Regions from separate parts of the Eubacterium sp. AM46-8 genome, predicted to be linked through region 2. Evidence: a T-box and tRNA genes for the amino acid it is inferred to sense, from the RefSeq annotation. Region 2 holds a T-box; the other holds one or more tRNA genes.
The links. A T-box is a leader RNA that pairs with one kind of tRNA and senses whether it is charged. The one in region 2 lies ahead of thrS (threonine--tRNA ligase), so its partner is inferred to be a tRNA-Thr.

Region 1 (3,433 bases), on a different contig from region 2:
CTTGCCACACTTATACTTGCATTCATCAATAATGAAGCATGTCATAAAGTATTTACAGGTCTGCTCTTCACAGACATTGTATTTCCTGTTGTAATATATGCAATGACACTTGTATACAAGATTCTTTCAGGAAGGAATAAGCAGTAATTTTACTGCCTTCCTTCCATGATCTTAATTGTAGCGCTTGTTCCAAGCCTGTCAGCTCCGGCATCTATCATGGCAGCTGCTGTGTTGTAATCTCTTATTCCGCCTGCCGCTTTAACCTTACACTTTCCTTCCACATGGGCTTTCATAAGTGCAACATCACTTATTGTTGCACCTCCTGTAGAGAATCCTGTTGAAGTCTTGACATAATCAGCTCCTGCCTTAACAGACAGTTCGCACGCCTTAATCTTCTCCTCATCAGTCAGAAGACAGTTCTCGAATATAACCTTTAAAACCTTTCCTGCACATGCATCCCTTACTGCCTTAATATCCTCATACACAGCATCATATTCACCTGCTTTAAGAAGTCCTACAGGAATAACCATATCAATCTCATCTGCACCATCTTCTACGGCTTTCTTAGTCTCATAAGCCTTTACGTCTGTACTCATAGCTCCCAGCGGAAATCCAACAACAACACATGTCTTAACATCACTTCCGGAAAGACATTCTTTTGCAAATGCTGTATACATTCCATTAACACATACTGATGCAAAATCATACTTTTTTGCTTCTTCACATAATGTACGGATATCATCCTTAGTCGCTTCCGGCTTTAAGTTAGTGTGGTCAAAATATTTATTAAACTTCATATATTCCTCCTTGTTTTGCGAAGCAAAATCCATGTGCTTATTGTAAGCACATTCCCCTCAGGTGAGGAGAGGGATTTACCTCCAATTACCTATAAAAAGACCGTATCTGCAAAACTGTTGTACTGCAGATACGGTAATGTTAAATGTTATTATTTAGAAAATTTACTCTTTCTGTGGATAATCTCATGTCTTCCAGGACCATTAGATACCATTGTGATAGGGGCTTCAATTTCCTGCTCAATAGCCTCAATATAGTTACGGCACTCGACAGGAAGCTCTTCATAGTTAGTAATTCCTCTGATATCTGACTTCCAGCCTGGCATAGTCTTTAATACCGGCTTAGCCTTCTCAAGCTGTGGAGTAGTTGGGAAATCCTTAGTAATCTTTCCATCTATCTCATATCCAACACACATTGGAATCTCATCAAGATATCCAAGTACATCAAGAACTGTAAGAGCAACCTCTGTTGTTCCCTGCATTCTTACACCATAACGTGTAGCAACTGCATCGAACCATCCCATTCTTCTAGGACGTCCTGTAGTAGCTCCGAATTCACCACCGTCTCCACCTCTGCGCCTGAGTTCATCTGCCTCATCACCAAAGATTTCGCTTACAAATGCTCCGGCACCAACTGCTGAAGAATATGCCTTAACAACTGTAACAACATCTGTAATTGATGCAGCCGGAATACCAGCACCAATAGCACCATAAGGAGCTAATGTTGATGATGAAGTTACCATTGGATATATACCATGGTCAGTATCCTTAAGAGAACCTAACTGACCCTCAAGTAAAATCTTCTTTCCGTCTTTAAGTGCCTGATGTAAAAATGCTGATGTATCACATACATATGGTTCAACCATCTCTTTATATTCCATAAGAGTATTAAATATCTCTTCTTCATTAAGAAGTGGCTGATGATAGAGATGCTCAAGCATAACATTCTTTAATGTACATACATTGGCAATCTTTTCCTTAAGTTCCTGCTCATCTCCAAATAATTCATTAACCTGGAAACCAATCTTAGCATACTTATCTGAATAGAATGGAGCAATACCTGACTTGGTAGAACCAAATGATTTACCAGCAAGTCTTGCTTCTTCATATGTATCAAATGCAACATGATATGGCATAAGAATCTGTGCCCTGTCTGATACAAGAATCTTAGGCATTGGTACATTACGGTCTGTAAGGCTCTTTAATTCCTTAACAAGATATGGAATATTAAGAGCTACGCCGTTGCCAATGACACTTGTTGTATGGTTATAGAAAACTCCCGAAGGTAAAAGATGAAGCGCGAACTTTCCATAATCATTAATAATAGTATGTCCCGCATTAGCTCCTCCCTGGAATCTTACGATGATGTCTGATTCTTCGGCAAGCATATCAGTAATCTTACCTTTTCCTTCATCACCCCAGTTAGCACCTACAATAGCTTTTACCATAGCGTCCTCCAATCTGTTTTAAAAAACACAAACATTAAATTAAGCTATTGACGGGAATTGAACCCGTGACCTCTTCATTACCAATGAAGTGCTCTACCCCTGAGCTACAATAGCATGTGTCTTAACACACCTATTCATAATATTATAGGTTGGTTATTTTGTCAACTTTATTCCTTATCCTTTGTATAGCATTATCTATAGATTTTGGCGGCTTATCAAGCATCTGCGCAATAGCTATATAATCTTTTCCAGACATATATAATTCCAGTACATTTTTCTCAAAATCACTTAGCACGCTGTATAATTTATCTTCTAAGCTTTCAGCATTTTCCTGATCAATAAAAAGTCTTTCCGGATTCTGTTCCTTATCAGACTTTAGTACATCCACCAGCTTTACCTGAGAATCATCCTCTGGATTGACCGGCTCATCAAAAGAAACATATGTATTAAGTGGTGTATTCTTCTTTCTGTTAGAAGCTGTAACTGCATTAAGAATCTGCCTGTTTATGCACATCCCTGCAAATGTCATGAAAGAAGCATCCTTTTGCTTATCATAGTCACGGACAGCCTTATAAAGACCTATCATTCCCTCCTGAATTAAATCATCACTGTCTCCTCCGGCAAGAAACATGGCCTTTGCTTTCTTTCGCACTATATACTTATATCTTTCAAATATGTACTCAATTGCCTGCTCATCACCTGCCCTGTACATATCAATAAGCTCTTCATCAGGATACTCTTCCAAATATTTCATAAAAAACTCCCTAATTAAGTCTCTGACGGACTATTTCGTATGCAAGAACACCTGCTGCAACTGAGGCATTTAAGGAATCAATATCACCCTTCATAGGAATTGATGCGATGAAATCACATTTGTCCTTAACAAGACGGCTTACTCCATTGCCCTCATTACCTATAACAAGGCCGATAGGTCCTTTGAGATTAAGATTATACATTGTCTCCCCGCCCATATCAGCGCATACAAACCAGAGTCCCTGCTTCTTAAGTTCCTCGATTGTCTGTGAAATATTAGTAACCTTGGCTACAGGTGTGTAATTAATCGCGCCCGCTGATGTCTTGGCTACAGTTGCTGTAAGTCCGACAGCTCTTCTCTTAGGAATAATAACTCCATGTGCACCTGCAAGGTTAGCAGTTCTTATAATAGCACCAAGATTGTGAGGATCCTCTATC
Region 2 (3,433 bases):
GAAGTTTCAGTTAAAAGGTATGGAATTGACGCACTGGGAGCGATGGCACAGGGACTGTTTTGCTCGCTGCTTATAGGAACAATTCTTAATACACTGGGAACACAGTTACATATCGGTTTTCTTACTAATACTGTGGCAACAGTGAGTGGCGTAAATTATACAGTTGGAGGGCTTGCGTCAGCAATGAGTGGACCGGCAATGGCAGTTGCTATTGGTTATGCGCTGAAATGTCCTCCACTTGTGCTGTTTTCACTCATAACTGTTGGATTTGCATCTAATGCACTTGGTGGTGCGGGCGGTCCGCTTGCGGTATATTTTGTTGCAATTATTGCAGCAGAAGCAGGTAAAATGATTTCTAAAGAAACTAAGGTAGATATTCTTGTTACACCGCTTGTTACTATAGGTGTTGGAACAGGCGTTGCAGCTCTTATCGCTCCGGCTTTAGGAAAAGCGGCAATGAAGATTGGCGAGCTTATTATGCTTGCAACTAATCTCCAGCCTTTCCTTATGGGAATTGCGGTATCAGTACTTGTTGGAATTGCGCTTACACTTCCTATATCATCTGCAGCTATATGTGCTGCATTTGGACTTACAGGACTTGCGGGTGGAGCAGCAGTTGCAGGCTGTTGCGCACAGATGGTTGGCTTTGCGGTTATGTCGTTTAATGAAAACCGCTGGGGCGGACTTGTATCTCAGGGAATTGGTACATCAATGCTTCAGATGGGAAATATCATTAAGAATCCGAGAATATGGATTGCACCGATAGTTACGTCTGCAATTACAGGTCCTATGGCAACATGCTTGTTCAAGCTGCAGATGAATGGTACTCCGGTATCATCCGGTATGGGAACTTGCGGATTTGTCGGTCAGATTGGAGTATATTCAGGCTGGGTAAATGACATTACCAATGGAACTAAGGCAGCAATTACAGGATTTGACTGGGCTGGAATGATACTTATATCATTTGTTCTTCCGGCAGTTCTTTGCCCGCTTATTAATATGCTTCTTAAGAAGATTGGCTGGGTTAAAGATGGAGATATGAAATTGTCTTAAAATGAAAATTGAATTAAAAATTGAATATAAAATCTGTGATTAAAAGGTTGACATCAGGTAGCTTTTGAAATATACTTTTAATCAAAGTGTTGACGAGAAGAGTACTATGTTACGGTTCTACAGAGAGAAGCATATATGGTGGAAGTGCTTTAGAATACGGATATGGGAAAACCACCTCTGAGCGGCCCCAATACGGCACGGTGATTCCGTTATAATCATAATGAGATGTTCTCCTGATTTAGAGAATAATAAGGGTGGAACCGCGGATTGAATATTCGCCCCTTATACAGCAAGCTGGAAAGCCACTGTATAAGGGGCTTTTTTGCGCGAGTAGCGATGAGAATATACAGGGAAAGTCAACAGCTGTGCTTGCACAGGGTGTGGACTTTGCATGGATATTCGAGGAGCACCGCGACAGTGACAGAGCGAAGCTCTGGAACATGAGCTACGAGCACAAGCAGCGATGAGAATAGCAACAAAAATATTAACACAAAAGGAGATTTATCATGGTTAATTTTAAGGAAGATGAAAGACTGAATACTCTTAATCATTCATGTGCACATGTTATGGCACAGGCAGTTAAGCATTTATATCCACATGCTAAGTTCTGGGTTGGCCCAGTAGTAAAAGAGGGATTCTATTATGATATAGACCTTGGAGATAATGTAATCAATGACGAAGTTATTGAAGCTATCGAAAAAGAAATGAAGAAAATCTGCAAGGAAGGCAAGAAGATATACAGAAGAGAAGTTTCTAAGCAAGAAGCCCTTGAGATGTTCAAGGATGATATGTATAAGCTTGACCTTATAAGCGGTCTTGAAGATGGCAACATTACAGTATATGACCAGGGCGATTTCACAGACCTCTGCCGTGGACCTCATGTTGATAATACTAAGCTCTGTAAGAATTTCAAGCTTGTTAAATATTCTGGTGTATACTGGAAGGGCGATGCTAACAATCATGTAATGCAGAGAATCTATGGTGTATGTTTCCCAACAGCTGAGGAGCTTGAAGAACATCTTAAGCTTCTTGAGGAAGCAAAGGAACGTGACCACAGAAAGATTGGCAAAGAAATGGAACTTTTCATGTCAGATGACTTAATTGGCCGTGGACTTCCAATGTTCTTACCAAAGGGATATACAGTATGGCAGGAGCTTGAGAATTACATTAAGGACAAGGAAAGAAAGCTTGGATACCTTCATGTAATGACACCATGTGTTGGTACAGTTAATCTTTACAAGACATCAGGCCACTGGGATCACTACAAGGAAAACATGTTCCCAGCTATGGAAGTTGAAGGCGAATCATTTGTCTTAAGACCAATGAACTGCCCTCATCACATGATGATATATGCTAATAAAATGCATTCTTACAAGGATCTTCCTATAAGAATTGGTGAGATTGCACATGACTTCAGATTTGAGGCAAGTGGAACATTAAAGGGTATTGAGAGAGGAAGACATTTCTGTCAGAATGATGCCCATCTTTTCGTAACACCAGAGCAGATTGAGTCAGAATTTGCCAAGGTTGTAGACCTTATATTTGAGACATACAAGGATTTCAATATTACAGATTACCGCTGTGTTCTCTCATTAAGAGATCCAGAGGATAAGGTAAAGTATCATGATGATGATGAAATGTGGAACAATGCTGAGAACGCATTAAGAAAGGTTCTTAATGATATCGGAATTGAGTACACAGAGGAAATCGGAGAGGCTGCATTCTACGGACCTAAGCTTGATGTTAATGTTAAGCCTGCTATCGGTAATGAATATACTTTATCAACATGTCAGCTTGATTTCTGTCTTCCATCTAAGTTCAACTTAACATACATTGATAAAGATGGACAGAGAAAGACACCTGTAGTTCTTCACAGAGCTATCCTTGGTTCTCTTGACAGATTCATGGCTTATATACTTGAGGAGACAAAGGGCAACCTTCCATTATGGCTTGCTCCTGTACAGGCTACAATTCTTCCAGTTAAGAATGAAGATGAGGAGTTAAATGCTTATGCACATGGTCTCTATGATTATCTTGCTGATAATGGAATCAGAGTTGAGATTGATGAGAGAGCAGAAAAGCTTGGATACAGAGTAAGAGAAGCTCAGGTTAAGAAGATTCCTTACCTTATTGTACTTGGTAAGAATGAAGCAGCAGATGGAACTGTAAGTTACAGACTTCACGGAGAGCAGAAGTCAACTACAGTATCTAAGGACGAATTTGTTGCAATGCTTAAGGATGAGATTGCTACTAAGAAGAATAATCCTGCAGCAGCTAAATAATTAGACTGACCTTACAGAAAGAAGCGTGACAATATGTAATTTATTACGCATTGTCATGCTTCTTGTTTATATTTAAGAAAACAATAGGAAAATAAATG

Region 1: it has a tRNA-Thr gene. The T-box ahead of thrS (threonine--tRNA ligase) is inferred to sense a tRNA for this amino acid. The anticodon was not compared.

What each region holds. Positions count from the first base shown of each region.
Region 1 is NZ_QSEU01000015.1:62,696-66,128, forward strand. It holds gene DW963_RS10465 (hypothetical protein) at 1-147, shown strand, start outside; gene deoC (deoxyribose-phosphate aldolase) at 150-797, opposite strand; gene DW963_RS10475 (adenylosuccinate synthase) at 947-2,242, opposite strand; tRNA gene DW963_RS10480 (tRNA-Thr) at 2,285-2,356, opposite strand; gene sigH (RNA polymerase sporulation sigma factor SigH) at 2,385-2,996, opposite strand; gene rlmB (23S rRNA (guanosine(2251)-2'-O)-methyltransferase RlmB) at 3,007-3,433, opposite strand, start outside.
Region 2 is NZ_QSEU01000019.1:13,007-16,439, forward strand. It holds gene DW963_RS11970 (PTS sugar transporter subunit IIC) at 1-1,053, shown strand, start outside; T-box leader at 1,134-1,339, shown strand; gene thrS (threonine--tRNA ligase) at 1,560-3,335, shown strand; gene DW963_RS11985 (DEAD/DEAH box helicase) at 3,431-3,433, shown strand, end outside.